2 regions of the Ruminococcus sp. AF20-12LB genome follow, and region 1 is predicted to be linked to the other one. Evidence: riboswitches for the same ligand, from Rfam matches in the RefSeq annotation. Region 1 holds a riboswitch; the other holds the start of a gene.
What was found. A riboswitch is a leader RNA that binds a small molecule or an ion and turns the genes downstream of it on or off. The one in region 1 is predicted to bind FMN.

Region 1 (9,354 bases):
TCCTTGGAAAAAATCAGACATTGCTCCTGGAGGAAACCGCATCGCAGGTTCAAGCTGGAAGACCGGGAAAGGATTACGAATATCTGGAAGAGTTGGAATATCTGGCTGGCAAACAGAAGTACGACCGGCTTCAGAAGGAAGTAGAAGCACTGATCAGCAGGTGGGTGCAGGAAGAACATCCTCAGCTGTGGATCGAAGGACGTGTGCGGCAGATAGGCTATCTGCTTCAGCGTTATGATGCAGGAAATCGGGATTACCGGGAGTCAGAATTTCTTATGGATGATATTTTTTCCACTGCAGAAAATGTGGAACAGCTTTGCAACGGGATTTCCGATATCTTTTTTAAGGATATAAAGGAAGATCTGGCATCCACACAGAAAACAGATACCGAAGAATATTTTGAGAGTGTGAAAGAATACATCCGAAAACACATGGCGGAACAGCTGTCTCTGCACAGTGTGAGCAAAGCAGTGGGAGTTTCCCAGACATATTTAAGCAGACTTTTCAGAAGGTATGAGGATGCATCTTTTAATACTTATCTGACAGCACTTCGCATGGAGAAGGCAAAGCTTCTTCTTCAGCGTGAAGAGAAGATGTATGTGAAAGATGTTGCGGAAAAGGTAGGATACAAAGATCAGTTTTATTTCAGTCGTATTTTTTATTCCTATACAGGAGTGAGACCATCAGAATATGTTGAGAAAGAAAATCATGGGATGATATAACAAAAATAATATTAATCTAAAATGGAGGGTTAAGGTATGCTGTATCATAATGGGGAAAAGCTTACAAAAGAGAAATTTCAGGATCCGGGAAGCGAGTACAGAGCGGCTCCGTTCTGGGCATGGAACTGTAAGATGACAGAAGCGGAGATCGACAATACTCTGGATGCTCTGAAGGCGATGGGAATGGGCGGCGGACATATCCACTGCCGCACAGGAATGGATAATCCTTACATGGGCGAAGAGTTTCTGGATCTGGTAAAATATTCCTGGAAAAAAAGCCTGGAAAAAAATATGCTGACCTGGCTGTATGATGAAGACCGCTGGCCATCCGGAGCAGGCGGCGGACTGGTAACAAGAGACCACAAATACAGGATCCGTTTTCTGCTTTTCACTCCGGAGTGCCAGGATGGAAAAGAGATTGAAAACAGCGAACTTCGTTCTTCCGGACAGGCGATCCGAAGCAATGAGCGTACATTTCTTGGAAAATATCAGGTACGGCTGGAGGATGGTTACCTTACAGAGTATGAAAAGATCGATGAGGATGCACCGCTGAAGGAGGGATTTCAGGAATGGTTTGCCTATCTTGAGGTGTCCGGTGATAATCCATGGTTTAACAATGAGGCGTATCTGAACACACTGGATAAAGAGGCAGTGGAGCGTTTTATCCAGGTAACCCACGAGAAGTATTATGAAAATCTGGGAGAGGAGTTTGGGAAAACCATTCCTGCCATCTTTACAGATGAGCCGCAATTTTCCCATAAACAGTGCCTGGATTTTGCAGATGAGCGGATGGATGTGACCATTCCATATACCGATGATCTGGAAGAAACTTTCCGTGATGCATATGGACATAGCCTTCTTAAGCATCTTCCGGAACTGTTCTGGGAACTTCCGGGAGATGCAGTTTCCAGAATCCGTTATGAGTATCATGACCACATTGCGGAGCGTTTTGCAGAGGCTTTTGCGGATACTGTGGGAGGCTGGTGTAAGGAACATGGCATTGCCCTGACCGGACATATGATGGAGGAGCCGACTCTGGAAACACAGACAGCGGCCCTGGGAGAAGCCATGCGTTCCTATCGTTCCTTTGAGATCCCGGGAATTGATATGCTTTGTGACAGAAGAGAATTTTCTACTGCAAAGCAGGCAGAAAGTGCTGTGCACCAGTTTGGAAGAGAGGGAATGACAAGTGAACTTTATGGTGTTACAAACTGGGATTTTGATTTCCGGGGCCATAAGCTTCAGGGGGACTGGCAGGCAGCTCTTGGAGTAACGGTCCGTGTGCCGCATCTGACCTGGACCTCCATGGCAGGTGAGGCAAAACGTGATTATCCGGCTTCTATCAGCTACCAGTCACCGTGGTATAAAGAATATCCTCTTGTGGAGAATTATTTTGCAAGAGTCAATACAGCTCTCACAAGAGGCGTTCCGCATGTGAAGCTGGCAGTGATCCATCCGGTAGAGTCTTACTGGCTTTTCTGGGGACCGAAGGAGCAGACAGCACCAATCCGTGAGGAGATGGATGAAAACTTTATCCATATGATCGAATGGCTGCTTTATGGTACCGTTGATTTTGATTTTATTTCAGAGTCTCTGCTTCCGGATCTGAATCAGGGACAGGAAGAGGAAAAACTTCTGAAGGTGGGAGTAATGAAATATGATACAGTTCTCGTACCGAACTGCCTGACACTTCGAAGCTCTACCTTGGAGATTCTTGAGAAATTTAAGGAAAGAGGCGGCCGGGTGATCTTTGCAGGACAGCTTCCGAAATATGCAGATGCCCGTCCGTCAGACAGAGGTGCGAAGCTGGCAGAGAAGTGTGAGATTGTGTCATTCAGTAAGTACCGTCTGCTGGAAGCTGTGAAAGAGGCAAGAGATATCGAGGTACTTGAGGATGACGGTAAACCAGCTACAAACCTGATCTACCAGATGAGAGAAGAGGGAGAAAACCGCTGGCTGTTCCTGTGTCATGTAAACCGTACAGAGAAGGTCTCCGATGCCTGTATCGTGATCAATGAACTGCAGGAGCGTAAGAAAAATCAGGATCTTCCAAGAGAAGAAAAACTTCGCATCCGTATCCGTGGATCCTGGAAGTTGACGGTATATGATGCCATGACAGGTGAAATTTATCCGGTGAAAGCAGAGTACCATAAAGGGGACACTGTTCTGGAACGAAGCATGTTTGATCACGACAGTCTTCTTCTCTGGCTGGAGCCGGCTGGCACAGCATCCATGGTATCAGAAGAATTGCTTTCTGAAACAGATAATGCTGAGAATACTGAGAATGGTTCTGCAAGTGAGGAGAAGAAATGTAGCTGCCAGCTGGATATTTCCGATCAGGTGGAGATTGTTCGCAGTGAGCCGAATGTAAGTATTCTGGATCTGGCTGAATATGCGTTTGACGGTGGGGAGTGGCAGCCGGAGGAAGAGATTCTCCGCATTGACAATCTGTTCCGTGAGAAACTGGGATATCCGCTCCGCATGGAGGCTTTTGCACAGCCGTGGACCAATGACAGAGAGGAAGGCTTTGAACATACTTTGTCCCTGCGATTCCATATTCATACAGAGGTTCTGTTGGAAGGGATTTTCCTTGCCATGGAAAATGACGGGAAAACCAGAATATTCCTGGATGAGAAAGCAGTGGAAAACCGTGCAGAGGGATGGTATACAGATCACTGTATCCGCAAAGTGCCGCTTCCGAAGATGGAATCCGGAGAGCATGAACTGGTTGTGGAGATCCCTTACAATTCCAAAGTGAATATCGAAGCAATGTTCCTGCTGGGAGAGTTTTCCGTGAAAGTTGTGGGAAGAGATCAGGTGCTGGATGCGGTGAGCCACAAGGCAGCCTTCAGTGATCTTACCGTTCAGGGTTATCCGTTCTATGGTGGAAATGTGACATATAAAATTCCATTTATCAGCAAAGGCGGAGAAGTAAATGTACGGGCAAATCTGTTCCGCGCACCGGTTATGAAGGCTTCTGTGGATGGAAAAGAAGCGGGGTATATTGCATTTTCTCCTTATGAGGTATCTCTTGGTGAACTGCCGTCAGGAGAGCATCTCCTGGAGCTGACTGTATTTGGAAACAGGGTGAATACATTTGGAACCTTACACAACTGTGACCAGAAAGAAGACTGGTATGGACCAAATGCATGGAGGACAACCGGTGACCTCTGGTCCTATGAGTATCAGATAAAACCGTCAGGCCTTCTGAAAGCGCCGGTTTTTGTAGAGAAAAATTAAGGCTTGTAATTATAAAAAGAGCGCGTTATAATGAACCCATAAAAAAGAAAATTTCTTCGGGGCAGGGTGTGATTCCCTACCGGCGGTATAGTCCGCGACCCGCTTTGGCGGCTGATCTGGTGAGATTCCGGAACCGACAGTAAAGTCTGGATGAGAGAAGAACGCGCAGTATTTGAAGAACGTGCTCAGTGCCCCGGGAAGAAGCTCCCGGGGCTTTTTATGTGAAGAAATTTTTTTCGCATAAAGATTTCTTGTAGAAATTTTCTTTGAATATTTCTGAAGAAGGAGAGAGAGTTATGAGTGAACAGATATTACAGAGAGGAAATGCCGTGGAAAGAAGCAGAACAAGAACCATCGCGCAGGTAGCCATGCTTGGTGCTGTGGCAGGAGTATTGATGAATCTTGAGTTTCCGATTCCTTTTCTTGCACCGTCTTTTTATCAGCTTGATTTTTCCGAGGTACCGGTTATGGTAGGAACTTTTGCCATGGGACCTGTGGCAGGTATTCTGATCGAGCTTGTGAAGATCCTTGTACATCTTGTGACCAAGGGAACTATGACAGCCGGTGTTGGTGATGTTGCCAACTTCCTGTTTGGATGTGCCTATGTGGTACCGGCCGGCCTGATCTATCGTTTCCATCACAAAAAAAGCAGAGTACATGCAGTTGCAGGTATGGCAGTGGGAACTGTTCTGACAGCAATCCTTGCATGTTTCATCAATGCTTTTGTACTGCTTCCGGCTTACGGTAAGGCTTTTGGAATGCCGATCGAGACCTTTATCCAGATGGGAAGCGCAGTACACAGTTCCGTAAACGGACTGCTTACCTTTGCACTGCTGATCATTGTACCGTTTAATATCTTTAAATATGCACTGACATCTCTGATCGTGTTTGTGATTTATAAGAAGATCCGTGTTGTACTGAAGGGTGACTGATCATAAGCAGTTGCCGGAGGATGAAGAAAAGATCAGAAATTGGTGGTTTCAGATAAATATCTGAGAATGTGAGAAATGCCATGTAATATATTGCCGATGGGCAGTAAATTACATGGCATTTTTTATGTCAGGCGTTTTGTTCAGCAGCTTTCATGACTCCGAGCTCACGTCTGGCAAAAACAACGGCCAGTATAAATGCAGAGGTATCTGCAATTGGTCCTGCGTACATGACGCCATCGATTCCGAAGCAAATCGGGAAAATGACGATCAGTGGCAGCAGGAAGAGCACCTGTCTTGTAAGGGACATGATCACACCAAGCCTGGCTTTTCCAATGGATGTAAAAAAGCCGGCGGACATAGGCTGGATTCCGTTGGCAAAGGTCATCAGCATGAAGATGCGGAGATATTTTTCTGCAAAATGAAAGTACAGGTCGCTGCCGTTTCCGAAGATGCCTACGATCTGATGTGGGAAGAACTGGAAGCAGATAAAAAATATGGTTGCGATCACAGTACATAAGATTACGGAATAGCGGTATGTCTGGCGCACGCGGCTGTATTTTTCGGCACCGTAATTAAAGCCCCAGATGGGCTGGGAGCCCTGGGAGATTCCGATGCAGATGGCCATAAATACCTGGTTGACTTTGGAAATGATTCCTGCACAGGCGATCGGAATATCACTCCCGTAGGCTGAGAGTGCCCCGTAATGGCGAAGTGTATTGTTCATGACGATCTGCACTGCAGCAATGGCAACCTGATTGATACAGGATGCCATTCCCAGAGAAAAAATGGCAGACAGATTGCGTGCCTTAGGAATCAGCATGGAGCGGTCCAGGTACATTTTCCGAAGTCTGGAAAAATAAAAAATGATCAGAAGTCCGGATACGACCTGCCCGATCACGGTTGCCCAGGCTGCACCTTTGATGCCCCAGCCGAATCCAAAGATGAAAAGTGGGTCCAGGATGGTGTTGATGACAGCACCAGCCAGGATACAGGTCATGGAATAGGTGGGACTCCTGTCTGCACGGACCAGGTGATTGCCGCCTGTGCTTAAAACGTAAAAGGGAAGTCCAATGGCGGTGATCCCCATGTAATCAATGGCATAGGGCATGACGTCCGGTGTTCCGCCGAAAAAATGAAGCAGTGGCTTCAGGAACAGAAGGACGATGACAGAGAGTATCGTACCGGAGATTATCAGCGAGGAAAGTCCGGTTCCTGCGATGGAGCTGGCTTTTTTTTCGTTTCCTGCGCCCATTTCCAGGTTGTAATTGGAGGCACTGCCGATTCCAAGGAGCAGTGCAGCAGCAGTAGAGATAATGGTTACAGGAAATGCGATATTTGTGGCGGCGTTTCCAAGCATTCCTACGCCCTGGCCGATAAAGATCTGGTCAACGATATTGTACAGAGCGCTGACCAGCATGCTGATGATGGCGGGAATGGCGAATTTGGTGATCAGGCTGCCTACAGGGGCGGTTCCCAGAGGGTTTTCGGTCTGGGCAGAGGTGGTCTGGTTTTTCAATGTTTTTTCCTTCTTTCTTGTCTACAGTAGCTGTTTGGTAATGTAATAAGTAATTTTTATAGTAGGGTATTTATTATAGCACTATTGTGAAGTGAGTGTAAGTATAAAAAATTGACCTTTGGTTTTGGATGGGATAAAATGTCTTTAGAAAAAATTTTCGGGAAGGAGCTTTTCAGATGGGTAAGATCAACAGTGTGAAAAAACTTACAGATAATAAGTTCGTGAATCTTTATGGGGTGGATGCGACCAGTGTACATGATACGCCGGTTTCTTATTTTGTGGCTTCCAGGGCGAAGTGTGTGGAGAATTTGAAGCTTTCTACGGGGGAGAATCATCCGGACGGGGTGATCATTTACAGTATTTATGGAGAGCAGAGGGATAAGGTTGTGCTGATCCGTCAGTATCGGTATACGATCGGCGGGTATATTTATGAGTTTCCGGCGGGGCTTGTGGAGCCTGGGGAGGATTTCCATGAGGGTGCTGTGCGGGAGATGTTTGAGGAGACCGGGTTGAAGCTGGAGCCGATCAAGGTTGCGGAGGCTTTTGAGAAGCCTTATTTTACGACGATTGGGATGACGGATGAATCCTGTGCTACGGTTTATGGGTATGCCAGTGGTGAGGTTAGTAAGGCTGCTCAGGAGGATAGTGAGGAGATTGAAGTTGTTATTGCTGACAGAGATGAAGTGCGAAGAATTTTGAAGGAGGAGAGGGTTGCTATTATGTGTGCTTATATGTTGATGCACTTTTTGAAGGATGAGGAGCCGTTAGGGTTTCTTGGGGAGATTTAAATGATGGAAGGGGACGCCAGCGAGGGGCTTCTTTCCAGACTGGGGCTTCGTCGGGGGCTGGCTTCTAAGGTGCCGGAATTCTGCTAAAAGCGCTTCAAATAATCTCGAACTCGCGTCTGAAGCCGCTCAAACAGCGAGATTTTTTGAAGCAACGCAGATTTCCGCCACCTAAGAATCAGCTCCCCTCCTGCAGAGTCAGTCTGGAAAGAAGCCCCTCACTGGCTGTGTGTTGGCCGTGAGACGTGTTAAATCTCGTGGGGAGTGTTGATAGTATGGTGGCATGACGGGAGTTGGATGAGCCGTCAGCGCTGCGCTGGACGGCTGGGAGGAAAGGCTGAGTTTCCTTGTGGTTTGACGAGAGGGGGCCATCGGCGCTGCGCTGGACGGCTGGGAGGAAAGGCTGAGTTTCCTTGTGGTTTGACGAGAGGGGTGGCCATCAGCGCTGCGCTGGATGGCTGGGGAAAACGGGGAATCTGCGGCTGCGGATTCCCCGTTTTGATCAGAGTTCTATGAGTTTTCCAAGGTCTTTGTTGTATTTGCAGTATTTGCCGTTTTCGGAGATAAATGGCTGGTAGGTGTCGGTCCGGTTGTCTTTGACGTAGACGATTCCGGTGGCGATCATTTCTACCAGGGAGAAGCGTTTGCTTAAGCTGGAGATCCAGCGGTAGGTTTTTTCGTTGCCGGAGTCTGCCATGAGAAGGTTGTAGCCGCCTGGGCAGGATTCTAGGGTGAAGTAGACTTTCTGGGACCGGATGGAGGTGTTGAAGACCTGACCGGTGATGTAGGTGGAGAAGTTGGTTTCTACAAATTGGCGGAAGGTGTAGAAATCGTAGATCACGCCGGTGGTCTCATCTTTGATCTTGTCGCCGCGTTCGATGCGGGCTTTCAGGAGTTTGAGGACTTCGATGGTCCAATTGATGAAGGAGATGCTGCTGTAGGTCATGCTTTCCTGAAGCTTGTCGACCAGCTGTTTTGACAGAATATTGGATTTTGATGCTTCATTAAAAAGTTCTTCGTTCATAATGTTCCCTCCAGTGTTGAATTTTATATGGTTTTCGCTCTTTTTTTGTATCTTTTATTATAAGTCTGAATTGTATATAAAGCAATAAAAAATACGTAAAATACAAAGGCGATTATTGAAAAGTGATATATAATTAACAGATGTGTCTTAAAAATATCAGTGTTTTTACCGGCTTGTTTAAAAATGGATTGTAAATATCTAGTTTATTTCACTAAGTGTAAGTGAGAAATTTACCAAATATCCCCATTTTATTGATGGAATTTTGTCGTATATCTCCCTTGACATAAAGCCTTCCTCCGGGTGTATCATATGCAGTGTTAAAGGAGGTAGACTATTATGTTTGAGACATTACAGGAGAAGACTGAAGAGAAAGCAATGGTGCAGTTCCTTGAACGCTTTACAGATTATCCATTTCTGGTAAAGTTCAAGAATTCCGAGTATCACATCGGAGAGGGTGAACCTACATTTACGGTGAATTTTAAGAAAGCGATTCCTCTGGCAGATCTGATGAAGAGCACATCCCTTGCACTGGGTGAGGCGTATATGCGTGGAGATCTGGATATCGAGGGAAATCTTTATGAAGCGCTGGATCATTTTCTGGGTCAGATGGGAAAATTTTCTACCAATGAATCTGCTCTGAAAAAGATCATGTTCAGTTCAACATCAAAGAAGAACCAGGAAAAGGAAGTAACCAGCCATTATGATATTGGAAATGACTTTTATAAACTTTGGCTGGATGAGACTATGAGTTATTCCTGCGGGTATTTTATCCATGAGGATGATACGTTGTATCAGGCACAGGTAAATAAAGTTGATTATATTCTTAAAAAATTACATCTGGAAGAGGGTATGAGTCTTCTGGATATCGGCTGCGGCTGGGGCTTTCTGCTGATCGAGGCAGCTAAGAAATATAAGGTTCATGGTACCGGTATCACCTTAAGTCATGAACAGTATGCAGAATTTCAGAGACGGATCAAGGATCAGGGTCTGGAAGATTATCTTACGGTAGAGCTGATGGATTACCGTGATCTGCCAAAGAAAGAGTATCAGTTTGACCGTGTTGTCAGTGTCGGTATGCTGGAGCATGTTGGACGTGATAATTATCAGCTGTTTCTTGACTGCGTAGAAAAGGTTC
Region 2 (9,354 bases), on a different contig from region 1:
AGAGATACCGGTGGTTGTATCTGCGTGATCCACTGCCACGGTAAATGCTGTACTGTGATTGTCCGTGTTCTCAGCAACCATCGGCGGAAAGTTCAATCTCGCCGCAATTTCCGCACTCATCGGTGTACAGATAAGCCCCTTTGCATAAGTCGCCATGAAATTAATATTTTCCCGGGTTGCAAACTCTGCCGCACATATCAGGTCTCCCTCATTTTCTCTGTCCGGATCATCTGTGACCAGAACTATTTTTCCTTCCTTAAGATCCCTAAGTGCCTCTTCAATTGTGTTGTACTGATAATTTTGTGACATAGTGTATATCCTCCTGTTCTAAAACCCGAATTCTTCAAGAAACTTCATCGTAATTCCGGATTCTTTTTTCTCTTCTTCATTTTTTCTGATGCCAAGCAGTTTTTCTACATATTTTCCGATCACATCATTTTCCAGATTAACCAGATCCCCCGGCATCTTTTCCAAAAGGGTGGTTTCTTCTCCTGTATGTGGAATGACCGACACCTGAAAACCAGCTTCATCAACCCTTGCAACTGTCAGGCTGATCCCATCAATACAGACAGATCCTTTTTCCACGATCAGATGCAAGATCTGCGGCGACGTCCCAATTGATACCCAGATGGCATTTTCTTCCCGGAGCATGGAACGTATCACGCCAGTCCCATCAATATGGCCGCTTACTATGTGTCCCCCGAACCTGCCATCTGCAGCCATTGCACGTTCCAGGTTTACCTGGCTTCCGGCTTTACAGCTGCCAAGACTGCTTCTTCTGATCGTCTCTGCCATCACATCGGCAGTAAATCCATCCGGCTGGATCGACGTGACTGTCAGACACACACCATTTACGGCAATGCTGTCACCGATCCTTGTCCCTTCCAGGACCTTCCTGGCTTTCACTGCCAGGATTCCTGATTCTCCTGTCAGCTGTATATAACGGACTTTTCCTTTCTCCTCTACGATTCCTGTAAACATGATTCCTCCTGTTTTTTCTCACACACCTGACATCTTATCCGAATATCCTCACCGATCTGGCAGATATCTGTATATTTCAGTTCCACTGCATCAGACGGGAATTCAACTCCGATACCTTCTACCGGTGTCTTCCCGGCCACCCCGCCAAACAGCTTTGGTGCCACAAAAGCCTGTACTTCCTTTACAATTCCGGCTCGCAGGGCACTGTCATTTAACGTACCGCCTCCCTCCAGGAGGATGCTGTCAATACCTCTGTTTCCAAGATCTGCCATCAGCTTCTTAAGGTCTATCTGATTCTTTTCATCGGGACAGTAAATGGTCTCAACTCCCATGGTATGTAATATTTTTATTTTTTCTTCTGTATTTTTCTGATCTGCATAAGCCACGATCGTCCGGTACTTTTCCGCACTTTTTACGATCTGACTGTCCGGCGGGATTCTGAGCTTACTGTCGCACACAATCCTGACAGGACTTTTCCAGCCTTCTACCCGGACGTTTAACATCGGATCATCTGCAAGCACAGTTCCAATACCTGCCATGATCCCCATGTACTGATGCCGCATATGCTGTACTTCTTTTCTTGCCGCTTCTCCGGTAATCCATTTTGATGCTCCTGTCTTCGTTGCGATCTTCCCATCCAGTGTCATGGCATACTTCATCACCACATAAGGAGTCTTCGTAGTAATATAATGGAAAAACACTGGATTCAGCTGATCACATTCTTCTCTCATAAAATCTTCAACTACTGTTACACCGGCTTCCCTTAACATCTGCACGCCTTTTCCTGCCACTTTCGGATTCGGATCCCGGGAACCGATCACCACTTTTCTGATCTTCTGTTCAATGATCGCTTCCGTACATGGAGGTGTTTTTCCATGATGACAGCAAGGCTCCAGCGTAACATAAATCACCGCACCTTCTGCTGATTCTGTGAGAGAAGCAATTGCATTACGTTCCGCATGAAGTTCTCCATACTTTTTATGATAGCCTTCCCCGATGATCCTTCCGTCTTTTACGATCACTGCCCCTACCATCGGATTGGGATTCGTCCAGCCTTCTCCTTTTTTTGCCAGCTGGATCGCCCGAAGCATATATTCCTGATCCGTCATTTTTATTCCTTCTTTCTTATTCCTGTTCTTTGTCTAGAGCGTGTTTGAAAAAGGCTTTCTGCAAGATGTGCGTCACAATTTGTGGGAGATTTTGTCCGGATGAGGGCGCCGTAGCGGGCTACGGCAACTGAATTCGGGCAAAATATACCGCAAAGTGGGGCGTGCAGATTGCAGGAATGATTTTTCAAACACGCTCTGGTACGCCGAAACTTTTAGACCTGTGCAATCGTATTCACAGACAAGTAAGTGGTATATTTATTTCGAAAACGATGTACCAGATACAAAAAAAGCCTGCAGAAATATCTGCAGGGTGGAATTGATCGGTTACATCTGATCGATAAATGAATGTCTGATTTTCTATATAAAAAGCTCTGAAATGGATCACCATCTCAGAGCTCTGATACTACATTCATTCATACAAAAAATCAACTGTACTATCATCTTCTTCCATCCAGACTGTACTGTCGGCCCCGGAATCTCACCGGATCATACCTCTCGGCTCGCGGGCTTTACCGCCGGTAGGGAATCTCACCCTGCCCTGAAGATATCTTCTTGTTTATTTTAATACTTTATCTGTAATTTGTAAAGCGGAATTTTTATTTTACTTGGTTTACATAGCCGTCACCTCCATTATCATATCATAAAGATAGATCCATGTTCTGAAAAGCAACTTCTTGTTGCTATAATCTATCCATATTTTATAATGCAGTATATGAAGTGAATAATATAAAAAAACCCTTGAAAATACTGATTTTCAAGGGTTTTATGGATCTTATTAAAGATATGCAGATAACAGATTATTTGCCCATCTGTTTTGCAACTTCCTCAGCGAAGTTCTCTTCTTTCTTCTCAAGACCATCGCCTGTCTCGTAGCGAACGAAGCCTTTGATCTGGATCTTAGCGCCGTTCTCTTTTGCTACCTGCTCTACGTATTTAGCAACGGACTGTTTTCCGTCCTCTGCTTTTACGTATGTCTGGTCAAGAAGGCAGATCTCTTTAAGCTCTTTCTTGATACGTCCTGTGATCATTCCCTCGATAACCTTAGCCGGTTTCTGGGACTCCTTCGGATCATTCTGGATCTGAGCCATAAGGATCTCTTTCTCATGCTCAATGTACTCAGCGCTTACTTCTTTGTCGCTTGTGTACTGCGGTTTCAGAGCTGCGATCTGCATAGCTACGTTCTTAGCCATCTCTTTAACAGCATCGTTAACAACATCTGTCTCAACGTCTACAAGAACGCCGATCTTTCCACCCATATGAGTGTAGGAAGCGATGAATCCGTTCTGCTCCTCAACCTGAGCAAATCTACGGATGTTCATGTTCTCGCCGATTACTGCGATCTGAGCTGCAAGAGCCTCTTTTACAGTCTTAGTTGTATCAAGTGCCCATGCCTCAGCAAGGAAAGCATCGATATCAGCTGCTGTTGTGTTAAGTGCCTGTGCTGCAACATCTGCAACATAGCTCTGGAATTTCTCATTCTTTGCAACGAAGTCTGTCTCAGCATTAACCTCAACAACGACTGCTTTCTTTCCATCCTCTGTTACCAGAGTTTTGCAAAGACCCTCTGCTGCGATACGGCTTGCTTTCTTCTGTGCTGTAGCAAGACCCTTCTCACGCAGGAACTCAACTGCTTTATCCATATCGCCTTCTGTAGCTGTAAGAGCTTTCTTACAATCCATCATTCCGGCGCCGGTCATCTCTCTTAACTCTTTTACCTGTGCTGCTGTAATAGCCATTGTTCGTTTCCTCCTGAAATATTCTGTTTATACGAATTATTCCTCTGTAGCTGCAAACTCCTCAGACTCAGCCTCGATCTCGCCATCTGCCTCAGCAGTTCCCTGCTTAGCCTCGATAACAGCGTCAGCCATCTTGGAAACGATGAGTTTTACTGCACGGATAGCATCGTCATTTCCCGGGATCACATAGTCAAGCTCTTCCGGATCACAGTTAGTATCGCAGATACCGATAAGCGGGATTCCAAGTGTATGAGCCTCCTGTACGCAGATTCTCTCTTTCTTAGGATCTACGATAAAGATAGCATCCGGGATTCTCTTCATCTCTTTGATTCCGCCAAGGTTCTTCTGAAGCTTAACAAGCTCTTTGCGAAGCTCGATAACTTCTTTCTTAGGAAGTACGTCGAATGTTCCGTCAGCTTCCATTGTCTCGATCTCTTTCAGTCTTGCGATACGGCTCTGGATTGTCTTGAAGTTTGTAAGCATACCACCAAGCCATCTCTCATTTACGAAGAACTCTCCACAACGCTCTGCCTCTGTACGGATAGCATCCTGAGCCTGTTTCTTAGTTCCTACGAAAAGGATGTGTCCACCGTTGGCAACGATATCTGCTACTGCATTGTAAGCATCGTCAACCATTCCTACAGACTGCTGAAGATCGATGATATAGATACCATTTCTCTCTGTGTAGATGTACGGAGCCATTTTAGGGTTCCATCTTCTTGTCTGATGTCCGAAATGAACACCTGCCTCTAAAAGCTGCTTCATTGAAATAACGCTCATGTCTTTTCTCCTTTTTGGTTAAATTCTTCCGCACAGGTCGCCTTCTCTCTGGACCCATCCTCACACCGTAGGGCACCATCCTTATAGAATCGCCGTGCGTGCTTATTTTTGCAACTTCTGAATTATAGCATAGAAAATCCCCTTATGTAAAGGGGATTTTTCCAATTTTTTTCTGTTTTTCAGCGGTTTCCGGCAGACTTCAGAAGCTCCAGCTCTTTTTCGGTGAGCGAACGATATTTTCCTGTCGGAAGATCTGAAGGAAGCGCCAGCGGCCCCATGGATAGTCTTTTCAAATAAGTTACTTTTTTTCCCAGTGCCTCCATCATCCGTTTTACCTGATGGAATTTTCCCTCGTGGATGGTAAGTCGGATCTCAGATTCCCAGTTCTTACCGGCTTCTGCAGATTCTGTACCGGACTCCCAGGTAGAAAGGATCTCCAGCCTTGCCGGTCGTGTGAGATCTTTTTCCCCGATATCCACGCCTTCTGCCAGCTTCACGACATCTTCTTCTGTCACTTTCCCGGATACTTTTGCATAGTAGGTCTTATCCACATGCTTTTTCGGAGAAAGAAGCTCGTGTGCCAGAGGACCGTCATCTGTGATCAGAAGAAAGCCTTCTGTATCTTTATCCAAGCGTCCCACCGGAAAAAGACCCTTTCTTCTGTCTTTCTCTTCAATATAGTCGAGAACCGTTTTATCTCTGGAGTCCTCCGTTGCGCTGACACAGCCCGCCGGCTTGTTAAAAAGATAGTATACATATTCCGGTGCAGCATGAATTTCCTGCCCGTTCATAACCACCTGATCTTCTTTTGCTACTTTCAGTTCCGGTTTCTTCACAGATTTCCCGTTAACCTGCACCTGACCCTTCTGTATGTATTTTTTTACCTCGCTTCGTGTACCTGCGCCGGCATCTGCCAGAAATTTATCCAGCCGGACTGGTTTTTCCATTAATCATTTACCTCCCATTCTGTTACATGGGCTGCCTTTGCATCTGCTCTGATGAAATCCGGGATCTCACCGGCAAATATCATATAAAGTCCGGAATCCCCGTCGGTGCTCTCCTGTCCTTCCAAAACCACTTCCATTGTGACATCTGCATTCCAGATAGTCCATCCGTTTACCAGCTGTGATGGGCGAATACACTTTTTCAGGGTTTCCAGCTGTTCCTTTTTATCGTAACGGACTTTATAACCGTTCTCTGTTTCTTCAAGATCCGAAACAGGCTCAATGTCGGAAAAAACCTCATCATCTTCGCCGGCAGCTTCGGAGCTGAAGTAATAAACATTAATATACTCAACAGACAGCTCATCCATGGAAAGAGGATATCCTGTTTCTTCCAAAATTGCAAGTGTTCTCTTATATGCCGGATACACCAGAACAGATGTAGACACCCTCTCTCCTTCCTGAACAGCCGGTACATTCATTCCCCATTCATCTATGTATCCTTCTGACGGAATTCCCGCATAATCGAACATCAGCATTGCGCATGGCTGGTCTTTTACTGTCTGACCGCCGTTTTCCAAAATGTCCTTTCTCAGCGCCTCTGCCAGCGCCTGACGCTTCTCTGCATTTTTCTCAAATAATGTTTGAATATCTCCGTCACAGAAAGTACCGGTGACCTCTTTCAGATACTGTTTGTCCAGCTGGAAAAATGAATATCTGTCTTCTTTCCATGTCTGCTCATCATACAGGGCTTCCATAAGATTCTGTGCCTGTGCAGAGGATACATTATAACCTCTGCATACACTGAATCCCTGTTTATTTATGTAGCGCACATACACGCGCTTTCCTGATTTTTTTCCTTTTTCATTCTGAAGCCTGATATCCTCCAGACTGTTATATAATGCTTTACTTTTCATCACCGGCTGATCCACCAGACCAGAACTATTGTCTGAGGTGGCAGTATACCGGATCTTATAGATTCCGTCTTCTTTTTTTTCCACATTGCAAAGCTGCTCTGTATATGAAAGATTGCTTACATTTATCACAACTCCCTGAAGATTGTCATAAGCCGGAAAATAACTGTCATATCCCAGAAGATCCATTTTCATGGTCAGCGCACAGATTGCCACAACACCTCCAAAGATCATAAGTTGCACTTTTCTGCAGAAAAATCTGCGAAAATCCATTTCGTAGATCACTTCCAGAATTCCATGGACCAGGATCGTTCCCAATATCATTCCGAAGATCCACCATGCTGTTTTGGATGAATCTTCCGGAATCATATAAAAGATCAGACCGATCCCCAGTCCGGATGGTATTGTGATCAGGGCACTTAAGACCGGCTCCATCCAGGTATATACCAGAGCTTTTCCGGTATTCTCTGACCTTCGTCTGCAAAATGCCATCCAGGAAAGTGCTGCCATGATAAACAGCGTAAGGATCAGTATCAACAACTGCTTTCCAAAGCTTCCGCTGCTGTATCTATCTATAAAGCTTACGATCGCCATAAGAGGAGATCCCAGATTCCGCACTGCTGCCAGAATTCCGTAATTGCCCTCGTACCAGGTATCAAAAAATAAATGTCCGCTTAACTGCAGCATCACTGCCAGAACGATACTGTAGGTAAACAGCCCTGCCCATGCAAGTGCTCCCATCAACATGGTACCGGTGCAGGCGATCACCAGCACTGTGGAAAAATACACCAGAAGATACATCAGGAGATGGAGAACCAACAGGATCAGTGCCTTTTTCATAATGGAAAGGCTGTAATATCCTCTGGCTGCCCCGATGCATACCGCAGCAAATTCCATGATCACATATGGCACCAGATAATAAAGAACAGCCAACAATACTCTGTGCAGAAACAGTGCACTTCGCTTTACCGGAAGGCTGTGATAGAAATCCACTTTTCTCGGGGAATACAGATACCAGAAGCCGCTTACTGCTGCAAAAAATGCGGTTACCGCAGCCACAGCTGCTCCCATTGTGAGAAAGTCACTGCTCCACAGGCTGGAATACAGATAGGAAAGCTGACTCTGAGTATAACTGCGCTCATTCCATTTTCCCATCAAAATAAGTTCCGCTACCGGAAATGCAAGGAGAAATGCGACCATGGCAAATGCTGGGATCCATCTTTGTCCTTTAGAAGAGGATTTCATATACTCACTGGAATAAATTTTTGACTTCATAGCCTGCCACCTCCGTTTCGCTGATAAATATTTCTTCCAGAGTCAGTGGGAGCACTTCGCAGAAAAGAGGATTTTTTGCCTGTATCTTCTCCATGATCTCTCTTCTTGTTCCCCTTGCAGTAATAAGCAGCAGGGAGCCCTGATGCTCTGTTTTCAAAACATCCAGCTCTTTCTTTAATTCTTCTTCTTTCTTTTTGTCAGCAAGTACACACTGGATCTTATGGATGTGGAATTTCATATCCTCCAGATCTCTGGAAAGGAGAATTCCTCCCTGATGAAGAAGCCCGATGTGATCACAGATATCTTCCAGCTCACGGAGATTATGGGAAGCAATCACCGGCGTAAATTCACGACTCATGATCTCCGATGCAAAAATACTTTTTACTGCCTGGCGCATTACCGGGTCCAGGCCATCAAAGGTTTCATCACAAAACAGATATTTCGTTCCTGTACTGATTCCCAGGATCACCAGAAGCTGTTTCTTCATTCCCTTGGAAAAAGTGCTGATTTTTCGTTTTCCATCCAGATGAAACTGCTTCATCATTGTCTCAAAACGTGCCTGTTGAAATCCCGGATAAATACAACGGTAAAATTCTGCCATGTCCAGAGCATTGTAATTTGTCGGAATATATGCATCGTCCGGGATGTAGAAAAAATGCTCTTTGATCCTTTCATTTTCAAAAACCAATTCTTCATCCATCAGCACCTCTCCTCTGTCCTGACGGATGATCCCGGCCATGATACGGAGCAGAGTACTTTTTCCCGCACCGTTGGAACCGATCAGTCCAAAAACCTCCCGTTCCCCGATATCCATGGTGACCTTATTTACTGCCTGTATCTTACCAAAAGCTTTGCTGCAGTTTTTTATCTCAATCATTGTTTCCCTCCTTATAGCATAAGCGGATCACACCGATCATTTCTTCCTCCCCTACTCCCAGAGCCATTCCCTTTTCTGTGATCTTTTTCAGCTCACTTAAGGTTTCTTCCATACCGATCTGCCTGATCCTGCTGCTGTCTGTGACAAAACTGCCTTTTCCCTTCACCGGACAGATCAGCCCCTGCTGCTCCAGTTCCATATATGCCCGCTGGATGGTATTGGGGTTGATGGATAATTCCACGGCCAGCTGCCGCACAGACGGCATCTTGGAAGATGGCTCCACAGCTCCTGACAGGATCAGCATCCGGAATTTCTCTACGATCTGCTCGTAAATGGGACGTCTGTCCTGATAGTCCAAGAATAACATACGATGCTCCTTTCTCTGTAATCTGCGTATTAAGTGTATTAATTCTTTTAATACACTTATAATAGCACGTGATACAAAGATACGCAAGAAATGGTCTCTTAAATAAATATAAAATCTGTATAAATTTACCGGCAAAAAAAGATTCCGACATATTTTTATAAAAAAATCTGTAATGGCATCCCTATACTATGATCCCACTACAGATTCTCTGTAAAGCAAATATTTATCTATCACTCTGCCTGAGCCAGTAGCAGGCAGACATTCGTGATTCACATCGGATCAGACAGCCCGGTAGCCACGTTTTTCTCCCCGGCGTGCAAAATACTGATATCCTCCGACCATCGCTGCCGCAAAAACACCATAGATCATCAGAA

Region 2: it holds a riboswitch for FMN, as region 1 does, so the genes downstream of both, DWX61_RS19505 (DUF6783 domain-containing protein) here and DWX61_RS00730 (ECF transporter S component) in region 1, are expected to answer to the same signal.

Annotation. Positions count from the first base shown of each region.
Region 1 is NZ_QUGH01000001.1:172,177-181,530, forward strand. Features, by position in the region: gene DWX61_RS00720 (response regulator transcription factor) at 1-722, shown strand, start outside; gene DWX61_RS00725 (glycosyl hydrolase) at 759-3,962, shown strand; FMN riboswitch at 4,011-4,128, shown strand; gene DWX61_RS00730 (ECF transporter S component) at 4,259-4,894, shown strand; gene DWX61_RS00735 (MATE family efflux transporter) at 5,022-6,410, opposite strand; gene DWX61_RS00740 (NUDIX hydrolase) at 6,587-7,198, shown strand; gene DWX61_RS00745 (hypothetical protein) at 7,698-8,219, opposite strand; gene DWX61_RS00750 (SAM-dependent methyltransferase) at 8,556-9,354, shown strand, end outside.
Region 2 is NZ_QUGH01000002.1:67,646-76,999, reverse strand. Features, by position in the region: gene DWX61_RS03055 (bifunctional 3,4-dihydroxy-2-butanone-4-phosphate synthase/GTP cyclohydrolase II) at 1-309, opposite strand, end outside; gene ribE (riboflavin synthase) at 328-981, opposite strand; gene ribD (bifunctional diaminohydroxyphosphoribosylaminopyrimidine deaminase/5-amino-6-(5-phosphoribosylamino)uracil reductase RibD) at 963-2,090, opposite strand; partial or broken gene DWX61_RS19505 (DUF6783 domain-containing protein) at 2,093-2,218, opposite strand; partial or broken gene DWX61_RS19500 (DUF6783 domain-containing protein) at 2,168-2,410, shown strand; FMN riboswitch at 2,526-2,640, opposite strand; gene tsf (translation elongation factor Ts) at 2,888-3,826, opposite strand; gene rpsB (30S ribosomal protein S2) at 3,863-4,606, opposite strand; gene DWX61_RS03020 (pseudouridine synthase) at 4,786-5,553, opposite strand; gene DWX61_RS03015 (DUF6449 domain-containing protein) at 5,553-7,736, opposite strand; gene DWX61_RS03010 (ABC transporter ATP-binding protein) at 7,711-8,613, opposite strand; gene DWX61_RS03005 (GntR family transcriptional regulator) at 8,606-8,980, opposite strand; gene DWX61_RS03000 (CPBP family intramembrane glutamic endopeptidase) at 9,260-9,354, opposite strand, start outside.